Linked DNA regions of Candidatus Thiodictyon syntrophicum. The protein of the gene in region 2 interacts with the protein of the main gene of each other region in a pairwise test. Links are inferred from orthologs where the notes say so. Each region holds a gene or a part of one and is shown on either strand. Other genes may lie near its edges.

The links.
Region 1: the proteins of purT (region 2) and ispA interact in binary tests that used the Escherichia coli proteins (3 or more experiments, as listed by UniProt). The link is inferred for Candidatus Thiodictyon syntrophicum from one-to-one orthologs.

The regions. Positions count from the first base shown.
Region 1 is NZ_CP020370.1:5,542,479-5,549,429, reverse strand. What follows is about bases 2,022-5,009. They hold ispA ((2E,6E)-farnesyl diphosphate synthase), read right to left. Parts: upstream 3,970-5,009; coding sequence 3,073-3,969; downstream 2,022-3,072. Other genes in these bases: parE (DNA topoisomerase IV subunit B), read left to right, coding at 4,381-5,009; THSYN_RS23515 (exodeoxyribonuclease VII small subunit), read right to left, coding at 3,966-4,238; THSYN_RS23525 (hypothetical protein), read right to left, coding at 2,468-2,836; THSYN_RS23530 (DUF433 domain-containing protein), read right to left, coding at 2,029-2,226; THSYN_RS34270 (DUF5615 family PIN-like protein), read right to left, coding at 2,022-2,036. Also shown: THSYN_RS23545 (DUF4124 domain-containing protein), read right to left, coding at 73-807; THSYN_RS23540 (DUF2442 domain-containing protein), read right to left, coding at 1,142-1,585; THSYN_RS23535 (DUF4160 domain-containing protein), read right to left, coding at 1,582-1,809; more of THSYN_RS34270, read right to left, coding at 1,806-2,021; more of parE, read left to right, coding at 5,010-6,267; THSYN_RS23505 (FIST signal transduction protein), read left to right, coding at 6,644-6,951.
Region 2 is NZ_CP020370.1:399,053-406,008, forward strand. What follows is about bases 2,743-5,735. They hold purT (formate-dependent phosphoribosylglycinamide formyltransferase), read right to left. Parts: upstream 4,835-5,735; coding sequence 3,650-4,834; downstream 2,743-3,649. Other genes in these bases: THSYN_RS01725 (caspase family protein), read right to left, coding at 2,743-3,486; THSYN_RS01735 (cupin domain-containing protein), read right to left, coding at 4,908-5,189. In the rest of the region: THSYN_RS01715 (formylglycine-generating enzyme family protein), read left to right, coding at 1-538; THSYN_RS01720 (alpha/beta hydrolase), read right to left, coding at 887-1,756; more of THSYN_RS01725, read right to left, coding at 1,753-2,742; glycolate oxidase subunit GlcE, read left to right, coding at 5,856-6,950; glycolate oxidase subunit GlcF, read left to right, coding at 6,952-6,956. UniProt on the Escherichia coli protein: Involved in the de novo purine biosynthesis. Catalyzes the transfer of formate to 5-phospho-ribosyl-glycinamide (GAR), producing 5-phospho-ribosyl-N-formylglycinamide (FGAR). Formate is provided by PurU via hydrolysis of 10-formyl-tetrahydrofolate.

The DNA.
Region 1 (6,951 bases), 5.1 Mb from region 2 along the record:
GCGTTTTGTTGCCGAGACTGTGAACCTAGTCTGTCCCTGATCAGCTAGGGTGGCAAACGCGACGAGCACTGATTAGCGGTCGTCGTCTGCATCAATCGACGGCCCATCACTGTCTCTCGCTCCACCAGCGCAGGGCTGATCAGTCAGAGTGATAACTCCATCGGCGCCGCGGCATTTGAAAACGCTTGCTGATTTCGAGGGGTGATCCGGTGCCGCGACGAAGTCGGGCGCCTTAACCTGGGCTGGCGCCGTAACCCGGGCCGGTGCCGCAACTTGGCCCCAACAGTTGGCGGGCTGATCGTTTATCGCGACCCAGAACCGAGAGTTGTCCGGGATATTTCCAAAAGCCCAAAAATTCCATCCGCCATGGCCATCGTGGAACTCCGCCATGCGATAACCCGCTCCGAGTTGCGCGCTGCAGATGTCATCGGCATTACTTGGGCTCTGCAACGTCGTGCCGATGACCGGGGCGGTCAGGGCGATGGTCCCGTCGGCCCAACCTTCATAATACTCCTTGGGCATCGCGTGAGCTGAACCGGTAATCTCATAGGGCGGCCTGGGCGAATGGTCTACCTTCAGGCATAGAATGGGGCGCGCCTCCAGGCAACTGGTGTCTCCGTGGTAGGCGTCACAGCCGCCGCATCCCACAAAGTCAATCTGCAGGTCATTCAAATGACGCAGCTTCCCCCAGGTCAACCCCTTTTGTGCACTCTGGTCAGCGGGCAGGCCCGGCGAGAAAATCCAGGCAGCGGCCAGCAGGATGATCGCACTCGCATGTGCAGGCGTCGAATCCGGCAATAGCTTCATTATCTATAGACCTTCGATCATTAAATACGTTTCTGCGAAGTAGCCCGTAACCCGCCATCTTTGGCTTTGGTGCCTGCCGTTCGGCACCGCGATCCGGGGCGTGACCTTTGCCCAGAATGCCGATGCGGCACGCCGGTCTGTGGCTTGGAAGGAGCGGCTATTCGGTTGATTCATCAAGGAGGATTCCGAAGTCAGGGACCGAGTTCTCGATGTCTGATCAGCCGAGACTGTGAACGGTTGCGAGTTCATTCCCAACCGGCAACTTTGCAAAAGCGACCGCCGAGCAGCTGCCCGATTAGCCATTTTTCAGGGCGTCCGGCGCCCGTTAAACCACTCAACCTTGCCTGCGATCCGCCTCCCACCCCTTGCAGGCGAGCGCGATGTAACGCGGAACCGGTCGGGCGCCGGTCCCATAGGCGCTGACCGTGCGGGGTGTGAGGCCCAGGGCGGCGGCGGCCTGGGTGAGCGACAGGCCGTGGCGGGAGCGCCATTGCACGAAGGTGCGGGTGTTCTCGTCCGGCGCCTGTTGTGCTTGCACGTCCAGCCAGAGGGTGTCGGCGCCGATCTGGATGTCAAAATCCGGCCAGACGACGGCCCAGCCTTCACCGGGGATGACCGTGGCCCCGGCGAAGGCGGCGGCCTCCCGCAGTGGGGCAAGCCCTGGGGAGGCATCGAGCAGCGGCGTGAAATCGAGTGTGTAGGTGCTGCCGTCGATGAATGTCAGGCGCAGCCGGTGTCCGGCCAGTGGCTCGGCACTGGTCAGGCGGGGGCGTTTCATGGATGCCATCGGTGCCATTCCTCCAACAGTTCGTCGCGGTGCGCGGCGACCCAGGCCAAGACCTCTGCTTGCAGCCCACGGGGCCATCGGCCCTCCGTCTCCAGGGTGGCAAGATCAATGCAAACGTCGAAATTGCCCCCGACCAGATGGACGTGGGCCGGGGCGTGGTCCCGTTCCCGCAGTTCAAGCCGGTACTTTCCGCGAAAGCGGTGCTTGCTTGTCATACGACAATGGTATAGGCATCATTTCCAGAGGGCAAGGCGCTAACGCCACCCTCGCGTTGTACCGCGCGACCAGCAGGCGCCGGAAGTTTGCGCACTGCGGTGCCGTTCTTGATGCCTGACCAGCCGAGGCTGTGAACGGCTGCGATTTGATGCCCAGCCAGCAACGTTGCAAAATCAGCCGGGAAGTTCTCGTCAAGCAGGATGCGCATCTGCGGCAATCTATTCATAGGCGGCATCAAGGACCGCGATGGCCTGGGTGCGCTTGACGGACGGGAATTGGTGCAGGAACTCTTCCAGGGTATCACCGCCCTCCAAGTAGTCGAACAGCGAGCGTACCGGCACGCGTGTGCCTACGAATACCGGTGTTCCGCTGAGTATCTCCGGATCACGATGCGTGACATTGGTGAGTGAGATCATATGGAATCTCCGGGTTGGCCGCAGCGGATGCATCGCGCTGACGGATTCGATGTCTGCCCCCGATTAGCACCCGATTAGCACTGTCCCCGATTAGTTCCCGATTAGCTCTGTTGTAGGCCGGACGGGGCATTCGCCCCGTCCGAAACGTTTCTCCGGAACGCCCGGCTTGTGCCAGCGGGCGGTCACGCAGAAAACGTTCGGGACGGGGTGAATACCCCGTCCCGCTTTCAGAATACGGCGACTACTTTTGCGCGCCGCGCTTCTTAATTAGGTCAGTGAGCTGCTTGGCGTAGAGGTTGGCTTTTTCCTGGGTGTTGCAGTCCCCAGACTTCACACGCTCCACGATGACACCTTCGTCCAGAAACGGCTTAACGCGATAGTGAGCGTCTGCTGGGCTCTCGCTGTGAGAGATCGGTCCATCAACCTCCACAAATACCACGACGCCATCCTTGATCAGAACAAAGTCAGGCTCGACGCGGGAGAAGGATGCGCCACCCCGAATAAACACCGGAAGGGGCGCCACCGGGATTCCCGTTGCCTTGAGAGCCTTATATAGAAGAACCTCTGGCTTGGATCGAAAGAGTAGACCCTCGAATTCAAGCTTAGCCACATTCTGACTGTGCGCACGGCCCTGGTTGTTTACATCGGAACCCTTGACCGCGGCAGCGATGTTCTCACGCCACTCCGGATCACGAATGGTCTCCTACTCCTAACGACATTTCGGGGGAGGAACACGCAATAAACCGCGGGGTCCCTATAGTGGAGCAACGCTCGTAGCTCGCAGGGCGATCCGCCAACGGGGGGCTTGACCGAGGTAGTCGGCGGAACCTCCCGCGGAGCTCCGCCCTACGCCGCCGTCCGCACGATCAACGACTCCACCACCCACCGCAACGGATCGGCCCGCGCGGGAAAGACGGACACGGCGGTCAACGCATCGGTCAGCAGGTTATGCGCCATCTCCTTGGCCTCGGCCAGCCCGACCACCGAGGGGTAGGTGGACTTGGCAAGGTCCTGGTCGCGCCCGCGGGTCTTGCCGGTGATGGTGGTCTCGGCGGTCACGTCGAGCACGTCGTCCTGGATCTGGAAGGCCAGCCCGACGCACTTGGCATAGCGGTCCAGGCGGGCGGCGTGGTCGGTGTCGACCGGGCCGTTGGCGAGCAGCGCCAGGCGGATGGCGGCGCGGATCAGGGCGCCGGTCTTGTGGATGTGGATGTGCTCCAGCATCACGCGATCGAGGTGCTTGCCCTCGGCTGCCAGATCCAGGGCCTGACCGCCGGCCATGCCGCGGGAGCCGCTGGCCTGGGCCAGGGCGGCGACCATGGCGATGCGGGCGGTGGCGTTGAGATCCGTGGCCTCGGCCAGGGTCTCGAAGGCGAGCGTCTGCAGGGCATCGCCGGCAAGGATCGCGGTCGCCTCGTCGAAGGCCTTGTGACAGGTGGGTCGGCCGCGGCGCAGTGCGTCGTCGTCCATGGCCGGCAGGTCGTCATGGATCAGGGAGTAGGCGTGGATCAGCTCCACGGCGGCGGCCGGGCGGTCCAGCAGCGCTGGGGAGACCCCCAGGGCCTCCCCGGCGGCATAGCACAGCAGCGGGCGGATGCGCTTGCCGCCGGTCAGTACGCTGTAGCGCATGGCCTCGTGGAGCCGTGCGGGCTCGATCTGGGGGGCCGGCAGCAGGCGTTCGAGGGTGGCCTGGACGCGCGCGACACAGCGCGCGCGAAAGGCGTCCAGTGCTTGTTCAGTCATGGATGGTCCAGGGGGGCGGTGACGGGGGCCTTGGGGGTGGTGAAGGGCTCGGGCACGGCGTCCGGGCGGCCTTCGGTGAGGATGCGGACCCGTTGCTCGGCGCCCTCCAGGGCGGCCCGGCAGGCGCGCGTGAGGGTCACGCCGCGCTCGAAGGCGGTCAGGGACGCCTCCAACGTCAGGTCGCCCTTCTCCAGGGCGGCGACGATCGCCTCCAGTTCGCCTAGGGATTGCTCGAACGGGGGCGGGGAGGGTTCTGCGACTTTCTTCATGGGGTTTGCATCAGGGTTTCAAACTACGGTAGCGTACCGCGGTTTGACGGTCAAACCGACGGCTTTCGCGTCCCCGAACCAGGCGCGTCCCGTCACACCTCGGCCGCCGCCCATTCGCTACCTAAGGATCAGCCACAGGCCCATGACAGGCAACTACGACGCCTCAGCGATCGAGGTCTTAAGCGGCCTCGACCCGGTGCGCAAGCGCCCGGGGATGTACACCGACACCACCCGCCCCAACCACCTGGCGCAAGAGGTCATCGACAACAGCGTCGACGAGGCCCTGGCCGGCCATGCCCGCAGCATTGAGGTCGTGCTCTTCGCCGACGGTTCGCTGGAGGTGGCCGATGACGGGCGCGGGATGCCGGTCGATATGCACCCGGAGGAGGGGATGCCCGGGGTGGAGGTGATCCTGACCAAGCTCCACGCCGGCGGCAAGTTCGGCGGCGGGAGCTACCGCTTCTCCGGCGGCCTGCACGGCGTGGGCGTGTCCGTGGTCAACGCGCTCTCCGAGCGCCTGGAGGTCTGGGTGCGCCGCGGGGGACAGGAATACCAGATGACCTTCGCCCACGGGGACAAGGCGAGCGCGTTGCGGCCGGTCGGCACCGTCGCGCGCGGGCGCACCGGGACCCGGCTGCGTTTCTGGCCGGACCCCAAGTATTTCGACACCCCCAAGTTCGCCCCCAAGCCGCTCATTCACCTGTTGCAGGCCAAGGCCGTCCTGTGCCCGGGGCTGACCGTGCGATATCGCGACGAGGCGGCGGCGGACGAGCGCGAGTGGTGCTACGAGGACGGGCTCAAGGACTATCTGGTCCAGACCCTGGGCGGCTGCGAGACGGTGCCCGCCGTGCCCTTCGTCGGCGACATGGAGGGCACCAACGAGGCGGCCAGTTGGGCCCTGGCCTGGACTCCGGAGGCGGGTGAGCCGGTGACCGAGAGCTATGTGAACCTGATCCCGACGGTCCAGGGCGGCACCCACGTCAACGGTCTGCGCAGCGGGCTGACCGAGGCGGTGCGCGAGTTCTGCGAGTTTCGCAACCTGCTGCCGCGCGGCGTCAAGCTGGCCCCGGAGGACGTCTGGAACCGGCTCGCCTATATCCTCTCGGTCAAGCTCATCGACCCCCAGTTCTCCGGTCAGACCAAGGAGCGGCTGTCGTCGCGCGAGTGCGCCGCCTTCGTCTCCGGGGTGGTCAAGGACGCCTTGAGCCTGTGGCTCAACCAGCACACGGCGGAGGGTGAGCGGATCGCGGAACTGGCCATCACCGCCGCCCAGGCGCGGCTGCGGGCCGGGCGTACCGTCACCCGCAAGAAGATCACCGCGGGGCCGGCCCTGCCGGGGAAGCTCGCCGACTGCACCTCCACGGACCCGGACCGCAGCGAGCTCTTTCTGGTGGAGGGTGACTCCGCCGGCGGCTCCGCCAAGCAGGCGCGCGACCGGGAGTTTCAGGCCATCCTGCCGTTGCGCGGCAAGATCCTCAACACCTGGGAGGTGGACGCCGCGGAGGTGCTGGGCTCCCAGGAGGTCCACGACATCGCGGTGGCCATCGGGGTGGACCCGGGCAGCGATGATCTCACCCGGCTGCGCTTCGGCAAGGTCTGCATCCTGGCCGACGCGGACTCCGACGGGGCGCACATCGCCACGCTGCTCTGTGCCCTGTTCCTGAAGCACTTCCGACGCCTGGTCAGCGAGGGGCATGTGCACGTCGCCATGCCGCCGCTCTACCGGATCGATGTCGGCAAGCAGGTCTACTATGCCCTGGACGACGGCGAGAAGAAGGGCATCCTCGACCGGATCGAGGCCGAACGGATCAAGGGCAAGGTCAATGTCCAGCGCTTCAAGGGCCTGGGCGAGATGAACCCGGCGCAATTGCGCGAGACGACCATCCACCCGGACACCCGTCGGCTGGTGCAACTCACGATCGAGGCGACGGATGAGAGCACCAGCCTGCTCGACATGCTGCTCGCCAAGAAGCGCGCGGCGGACCGGCGTGCCTGGCTGCAGGAGAAGGGGGACCTGGCGGAGGTTTGAATAAGAGAATCGAACCGGCAAGGCACTAATGAAATTGGAGGTTTCCGTGGTGGTTCGATTCTCTTTATGATCTGGTGGATTCGGTTACCGAGTTCCAGCTTGGTAACGATGAAATGCACTAGAGTGGATCGTCCGCGAAGACCTCCGCGAGCGTGTGGGCATTGAGGACACGCCCACTCCAGGCCAGGAGCTGATCGACATCGGCTGTCTCCAGGCCCGGAGCGGCTGATCGACGCCAGGGATCGCGCCGGGGCTTGCCCGCCGTCCGCGCCGGTGTTAGCGTCAGGCCAGCGTCGTAGAGTCCCAGCGGCCGGGCCGACCTTCGGACTCCTGACCAGGGCCGCTGACCGTTCGCACAGCTTGAGGTTCCTGCCCCATGCACCCATTCCGATTCGCCCATGCCGCCGGGGACGACTGGCGGGAGATCGCGGACGCCTGTCTGGACCAGCTCGCACGGGTCCCCGCCGCCGCCAATCTGGGCTTTCTCTACGTGACCGACGCGCTGGCGGAGGATCTCGATGAGTTGCTCGCCCAACTGAAGGACGCGACCGGGGTGCGCGCCTGGGTCGGCGCCGTGGGGATCGGCATCTGCGCCACCGGCACCGAGTATTACGAGGAGCCGGCCGCGGCCCTGATGTTGGGGGAGTTTCCTCCCGACGGCTTCCGGGTCTTCCCGGGGCTGGT
Region 2 (6,956 bases):
CGCCGCAGACGGCTATCAGGATGCCCGCTGGTGGGTAGGACTCACGCAAGCGTCGGAACCCGGGCGACAACAACGGCCCTACGCGAGCTACCCGGCGGATCACGTCTCCTGGCATGACGCGACGGCCTTCTGCCGCTGGCTGAGCGCGCGGCTGGGTCATGAGGTGCGGCTGCCCGACGAGTGGGAGTGGCAGTGGGCGGCCAAGAGCGCCCGGCACTGGGGGTCCGAGTGGCGGGACGGGGTCGCAAACACCTATGAGGCCGGGATTGGGCGTACCACCGCGGTAGGGGTCTATCCAGGCGGACGCAGCCGGCAGGGTGTTTACGACCTCTGCGGAAACGTTCGTGAGTGGTGCAGGAACCAATATTCACAACGCCAGGACAGGAGACCGGCGAAAACCGGGTCGCGGGTGGTGCGCGGCGGCTCTTGGAGCGGCACCCGGCACGAGGCGCGCGCGGGCGACCGCAGCGGCGTCGGTCCGCACGGCCGCTACGACGACCTTGGTTTGCGTGTCCTGTGCGTCCCCCCCATTCACTGACCACTGAATCACTGACCACTGGCCACTGATCCTCTGTTCACTCTTCCCCGCGCGCCGCGCGGTTTTCCCCGGCCTCAACCAGGTCGTAGGGCCGGAATCCGCGGCTGTACCCCTCGCTGCGGGGTTCACTCGTGCTCAAGTGGGGCAGGGACCGGAGGTCGAGGCTTCAGCCGGTCCCCGCCGCGTGCCCTCGCTTCCTTTCGGTCGGCTCAGGGTGCGCCACCGGCTGAAGCCTCGACCTCCGGTTGCTGCTGCCGCGTAGTGACTGCAACGGCGCCTGGAGTCCAAGGCTTCAGCCTTGGGCGCCGCGCCAAGGCTGAAGCCTTGGACTCCAGGACGCTCGCCCCCTCAGGTCAGCGCCTCATAGATCGCCAGGGCGACCTTCGGATCATCCAGATAGCCGACGATGCCATGGCGGTTGTCGGTATGGTTCTTGACCTTGCCATAGTTGGTCACCGCCGGGGTGACCGGGAAGTTCTTCTTGTCCAGGGGGTAGAGGGCCACCACGTCCCGGTCGTCGTAGGCGTTGTACCAGGCTCTGGCGGGTGTGGGGAACTTGAGCGGCTTGAATTGATCGCGGATCGGGCGCAAGCCGAGCGGGCAGCCGACGGTGAGGTAGAGCGGCACCTTGAGCGCTCGCGGGTCCTCGCGCAGCACGCTGTAACCGACCACCGATCCCAGCGAGTGGCCGACCACGACCATCGGTTCGGTGTCGGTCAGGTCCGCGGCGACGATCTTGTCGATCTCGCTCTTGACGTTGGCGCGGCTCGTGTAGAGATAGACGTCGCGCGTGAAGGCTTCCAGGACCTTGTCGCTGATTCCCGGGGTGTGGGTGTCGAGCGCGCGGAAGATCGCCTGCACCCATTCCCAGTTCTGTGGTCCCTTCGGCTTGGGGTTGGCGCCGTACTCGGCATTGATCTGCTGGTCGGTGATACCGGCGCCTTGGCGCAGGGCCTCGGCCATCGCCGCCTCGAAGGCCAGGAAGTCGGCGTCCGCCGCACCCCCGCGGGTATTGAGGTCGTCCGTGAGGGGCACCGCGGATGCCTTGGTGAGTGCATCGAGCCGATCGCCGTAGAATGGCAGCCGGACCTCGACGGCGGCGGGCAGGGACAGGCCGTTCTGCGCGAGCCCTTTATTCAGTGCCCCCAGCCATTCGTGCTTGAGTGCCAAAGGGTCCTTGCCCTGCTGGCTACGCCCATGAATGAAGACGAGTCTCATGTCAGTTCCCCCTGGTGAAAGGCCGCCTCGATGATGTCCATCCCCGCGGACTCGAAGGTCGTCCACAGGGCGGACCGCAAGTGTTCGCCGGCCGCGGCGAGGGCCAGCGGTAAGTGCACGCCCTTGACCCGCAGCAAACCCCAGCCCTGGGTGAGCATGGGGCAGCCCGGTACCGCCCCCGCGGGCCTGCCGGACAGGGTGCCCGCCAGCATGGCAATGTCGAAGAGGTCGGCGCCGAGATCCCCGCGCAGGTACTCCTGCACCGAGCGGATGCGCTCGCGCAGGCCGGCGTCCGAGTAGGCGTAGGCGGCATAGAGTCCCAGGCTGGGGTCGATGCACTTCAAATAACGGATCTCGTCCGCCATGGCGGCGGCCCGGTCCCGGTCCAACTGGAAGACGCCCAGACCGGCGGCGGCGGCGACCACTGCGCGCAGGCGCTCCAGGCGCGGGCGCTGCTGTTGATAATCGGCCCAGCGCCAGTTGTTGTCCGCGGGGACATAGCTCAGGCTCATGACGCGCCCGCCATCGACGACCAGGCTCCCGACGAACCCGTTCAGCGTCGCGAGCAGGGTCCCGCTCCCATCGGCGAAGCGCAGGATCAGGCTGCCCGTCGGCCGCGCGCCGGGGTGGACCCGCACCAGTGCGGGAGCGCCTGGGCCGCCCGGGGTCACCACCTCGGCGCCGACACCGATCCCGTGGACTGCTGCGACCTCGGCCCCGACGACGGCGAAACCGGTTTGGGTCTCGAAGTGGCCCGGCGCGTCCGCGCGTTCAATCACCGCGAGCGAGGCGTCGAATGCGGAACGCGCCGGCGTGTCCTGCATTGCGATGGAGAAAGACGCGGCCGCCGGTCCGTTCTCCGCGCTGCGGCGCAGTTCAAAGCGCGCCACGTCGGTGACGCTCAATACCGTCGGCATCGGCGGCGCGGCTAAGCCCCTGGCGGCGGCGCTGCGGCGCGGCGCCACGCGGCCCAAATAGCATGCTTCACCGGACTCCACGATTGACTGCGGCAACTGTCGAAGCCGGATCGCCTTGTCCTGGGCGAGCTGGTTCACCTCGCGCCTGAGGTAGGCCTTGAGGCCGCGGTTCGGTACGACCCGGACGGTCTTGCCCTCGACCGACAGGGTCCGGATCATGTCCGGGTCCGGCTGCTGGAAGGCCTTGAGGAAGCAGGTGGTGTAGATGCCTTCAAATTGCCCGGCGCTGTCCGGCAGCGGCATCTCCAGGGCCGGATCGCCGGGCAGGGTGGCAAGAAACCGGTCGACCTCGACCTCGACGCCCGCGGCGGCCCCTTGATTGGGAAAGATCAGGCTGCCCCGGACCCGGTCGGCCCTGAGATCCTGCGGTACGGAGCGGCAGGCATCGGAGATGAAGACGACGCTGGGGATGCCGCACTCGCGGGCCAGCAGGGCGCTTTCGGCGAGGCTGACCGCCTGATTGGGGTCAGCGGGCGCGCCGGACAGCATCCAGTGCTCGGAGCCGTTGTTGAGGAAGCCGTGGCCGGAGAAATAGACGACCAATTGCTCCAGGGTCCCCTGGTCGACCAGTTCGGCGATCTTCTGAAAAAGGTCCGCTGCGGTGACGGGGCCTCGGGTATCGAGACACTTCTCGACGTGAAAGCCCTCCCGGCGGAGCCAATCGCCCACCTTGACGGCCCCTGTCACGGCCGCGGCGAGTACCGGCAGGTTGCCGGTCCTGTTGACACCAATGACGATGGCGGCCTTGTTCATGCTGCTCACTCCCCTTGTCCGTTTAGATGCTGGCACAAGTGCGTGACGGCGCCGCGCCCCGCCGGGCTCAGCCGCCGTCGGGAGACCGCCGCCAAGGTTGAAACCTCGGACTCCTGATCCTCTGCAAACCGCGGCTACTTGTCGAATACCCGCGGCCGAACCCTCAATCCAGGCTGACCTGCACCTGCGCCGCGACCCGCAGTGCCTTGGCCTTGGCCTCTTCGATGTCCGCCCCGCGGGCCAGGGCGACCCCCATCCGCCGCCGTCCGCGGACCTCGGGCTTGCCGAAGAGGCGCAGGTCCGTCCCCGGTTCAGCCAGGGCGGCGGCGAGGTTGCCGAAACGCGGCCGGTCGGACTCGCCCTCGACCAGGATCGCGGCGGAGGCGGCGGGGCCGAGCTGGCGGATCGCCGGGATCGGCAGGCCCAGGATGGCGCGGGCGTGCAGCGCGAATTCGGACAGGTCCTGGGAGATCAGCGTGACCATGCCGGTGTCGTGGGGGCGCGGCGAGACCTCGCTGAAGATGACCTCCTCGCCGCGCACGAACAGCTCCACGCCGAAGATGCCGCGCCCGCCCAGGGCCTGCGTCACCTGACCGGCAATCTCCCGGGCGCGCGCCAGGGCGGCGTCGGTCATGGGCTGGGGCTGCCAGGATTCGCGATAGTCGCCGTCCTCCTGGCGGTGCCCGATGGGCTCGCAGAAGCTGGTGCCGTCGCGGTGGCGCACCGTGAGCAGGGTGATCTCGTAGTCGAAGGGGATGAAGCCCTCGACGATGAGCCGCCCCGCGCCGCTGCGCCCGCCGCCCCGGGCATAGTCCCAGGCGTCGCCGATCTCCTCGGGGAAGCGGACCAGGCTCTGGCCCTTGCCGGAGGAGCTCATGATGGGCTTGACCACACAGGGCAGGCCGATGTCGGCGAGCGCGATGCCGAACTCCTCCGGGGTGTCGGCGAAGCGGTACGGGGAGGTGGGGATGCCCAGTTCCTCGGCCACCAGCCGGCGGATGCCCTCCCGGTTCATGGTCAGGCGCGCGGCGCGGGCGCTGGGGATCACGGTGAAGCCCTCGGACTCCAGCGCGACCAGGGTATCGGTGGCGATCGCCTCGATCTCCGGGACCACATAGTCCGGGCGCTCCAGTTCGATCACCCGCCGCAGTTCGGCCCCGTCCAGCATGGAGAAGCTGTAGGCGCGATCGGCGACCTGCATGGCGGGGGCATGGGGGTAGCGGTCACAGGCGATGACCTCGACCCCGAGGCGTTTCAGTTCGATGACGACTTCTTTGCCGAGTTCGCCGGCGCCGCACAGCAGGACCTTGACGGCGGTGGGGGTAAAGGGGGTTCCGATGGTGGGCATGGGGGCTGTTCTCTAAGTCATTCGGGGTGTTGCGTGGCCGGCTTCGGACGCTTGCACCGCCCGGCGGCGCGGCTCAATCCAACCGATACTGCTTCTCCACCGCCTCCTGGATTTCCCAGGTGCAGGCGAGCCCGGCCGGGAAGCGGATCAGGTCGCCGCGGGTGAAGGCCTGGGGTGTGCCGCCCTCGGGGGTGACCAGGAAGCGGCCGCGCAGGACATAGCAGGTCTCGGTCCTCGTATAGCGCCAGGGCAGGACGCCCGGCTCCCCGCGCCAGAGCGGCCAGCCGTCGACCCCGATCACCTCCAGTTTGGCAGGCGATGGCTTATGTTCCACCAGGATTTCCAGGTCGTCCACTGCATGTTTCTCCAGGCTTGCGGGGTGCGGGCCCTTGATTGTGACGATGCCGCCGCGACTTTGCCACTTTCCGCCCCTGCCGGTCGCTCCCTGTGCCCCCTGAGCGGTGTGTCTGGCGCCCGGCCGGCAGTGGAGCCTGAGCCGCGGTGCCCCGATCCCGCGCGCACGGGCGCAAGGCCGGTCAGCGCGCGGACCTTAAGCAAGAATAGCGGCTCGAGGGGCCAGGACCGACTGATGTCTGAGCGCTGGTTTTTTGGCCTGTGGCCGGACCCGGCGACAGCACAGGCCCTGGCGGCACAGGCCAGGCCGCTGATCCCGCACGGCGTCCGCGCCGCCCATCCGCTGGATCTGCACCTGACGCTGCATTTCCTCGCGCAGGTTTCGCGTTACTGCGTCGTTGGATTGGGGTCTGACGGTGGAGTGGGAGGCCCGGGAGTTCGTCCTCGCTCGCGGGCGCGACGGACAGGTCCCGCGCTATGCGGCGGCGCACCGCTGGTCGCTCGGGGCTGGGCCCTGAGGGCCATGATTTCACCCAAATCTCAAGCCAGGAACATGACCAGGTAAACCAGCCCTGGTGGTTGTAAACCGGCCGCGTGCCTCCCATTGAGGACCTGTGCAAACAGTCTCTCGTCCCATCCAGGCCGACCTCAGGGGTAACCAGCGCGTATGACCGCCGACCGGAATCAAGACTTGCAGGGCGAACTGACCGAGCGCGTGCGCGCCGCGGCTGACGCTGGCCGCCCCCTGGCGCTGCGCGGCGCCGACACCAAGACCTTCCTCGGTCGGGTGACGACGGGCGAACCCCTGGCACTGTGCGGGCACGCCGGGATCATCGACTATCAGCCCAAGGAGCTGGTCATCACCGCCCGCGGCGGGACCAGGCTCGATACCATCGAGGCCGTGCTCGCCGCGGCGGGCCAGCAACTCCCCTTCGAGCCGCCGCGCCTGGGGGCCGGCGCCACCCTGGGCGGCACCATCGCCTGCGGACTCTCCGGGCCCGCCCGCCCCTACGCCGGTTCCGCCCGGGACCTGGTGCTGGGCGCCCGGGTACTGACCGGCCGGGCCGAGGTCCTGCGCTTCGGCGGCGAGGTGATGAAGAACGTCGCCGGCTTCGACTGCTCCCGCCTCATGGTCGGGGCCTATGGCACGCTCGGGGTGCTCCTGGACCTGAGCCTCAAGGTCATGCCCATCCCGCCCTGCACGGCGACCCTGGTGCAGGGGTGCGACCAGGCGCAGGCCCTGGACCTGATGAACCGCTGGGCTGCCAGACCCTTGCCCATCACCGCCACTTGCTGGGCGGACAGCGGCGACGGCGGGCGCCTCTGGGTGCGACTGGCCGGCGCCGCGCAGGGGGTTCGGGCGGCGTGCTCCGTCATCGGCGGCGAGCCCCTGCCGGACGCGGACGCCACGGCCTTCTGGGCCGGACAGGTCCGCGAGCAGCAGCACGGATTCTTCGGTGGGGACCTGCCCCTGTGGCGGATCGGCCTCCCCCGGGCCATTCCATCGCTGGACCTGCCGGGCCCCCAACTCCTGGAGTGGAACGGCACCCAGCGCTGGCTGCGCAGCGCCGCCCCGCCCGCCGTCATCCGCGCCCTGGTCACCCCCGTTGGCGGACACGCCACCCTGTTTCGGGGTGGCGAGCGCACCGGCGCGGTCTTCCAACCCCTGCCGGAGCCGCTGATGGCACTGCACCGCAACCTCAAACACGCCTTCGACCCCCAGGGTATCTTGAACCCCGGGCGGCTGTACCCGGAGCTTTGACGTGCA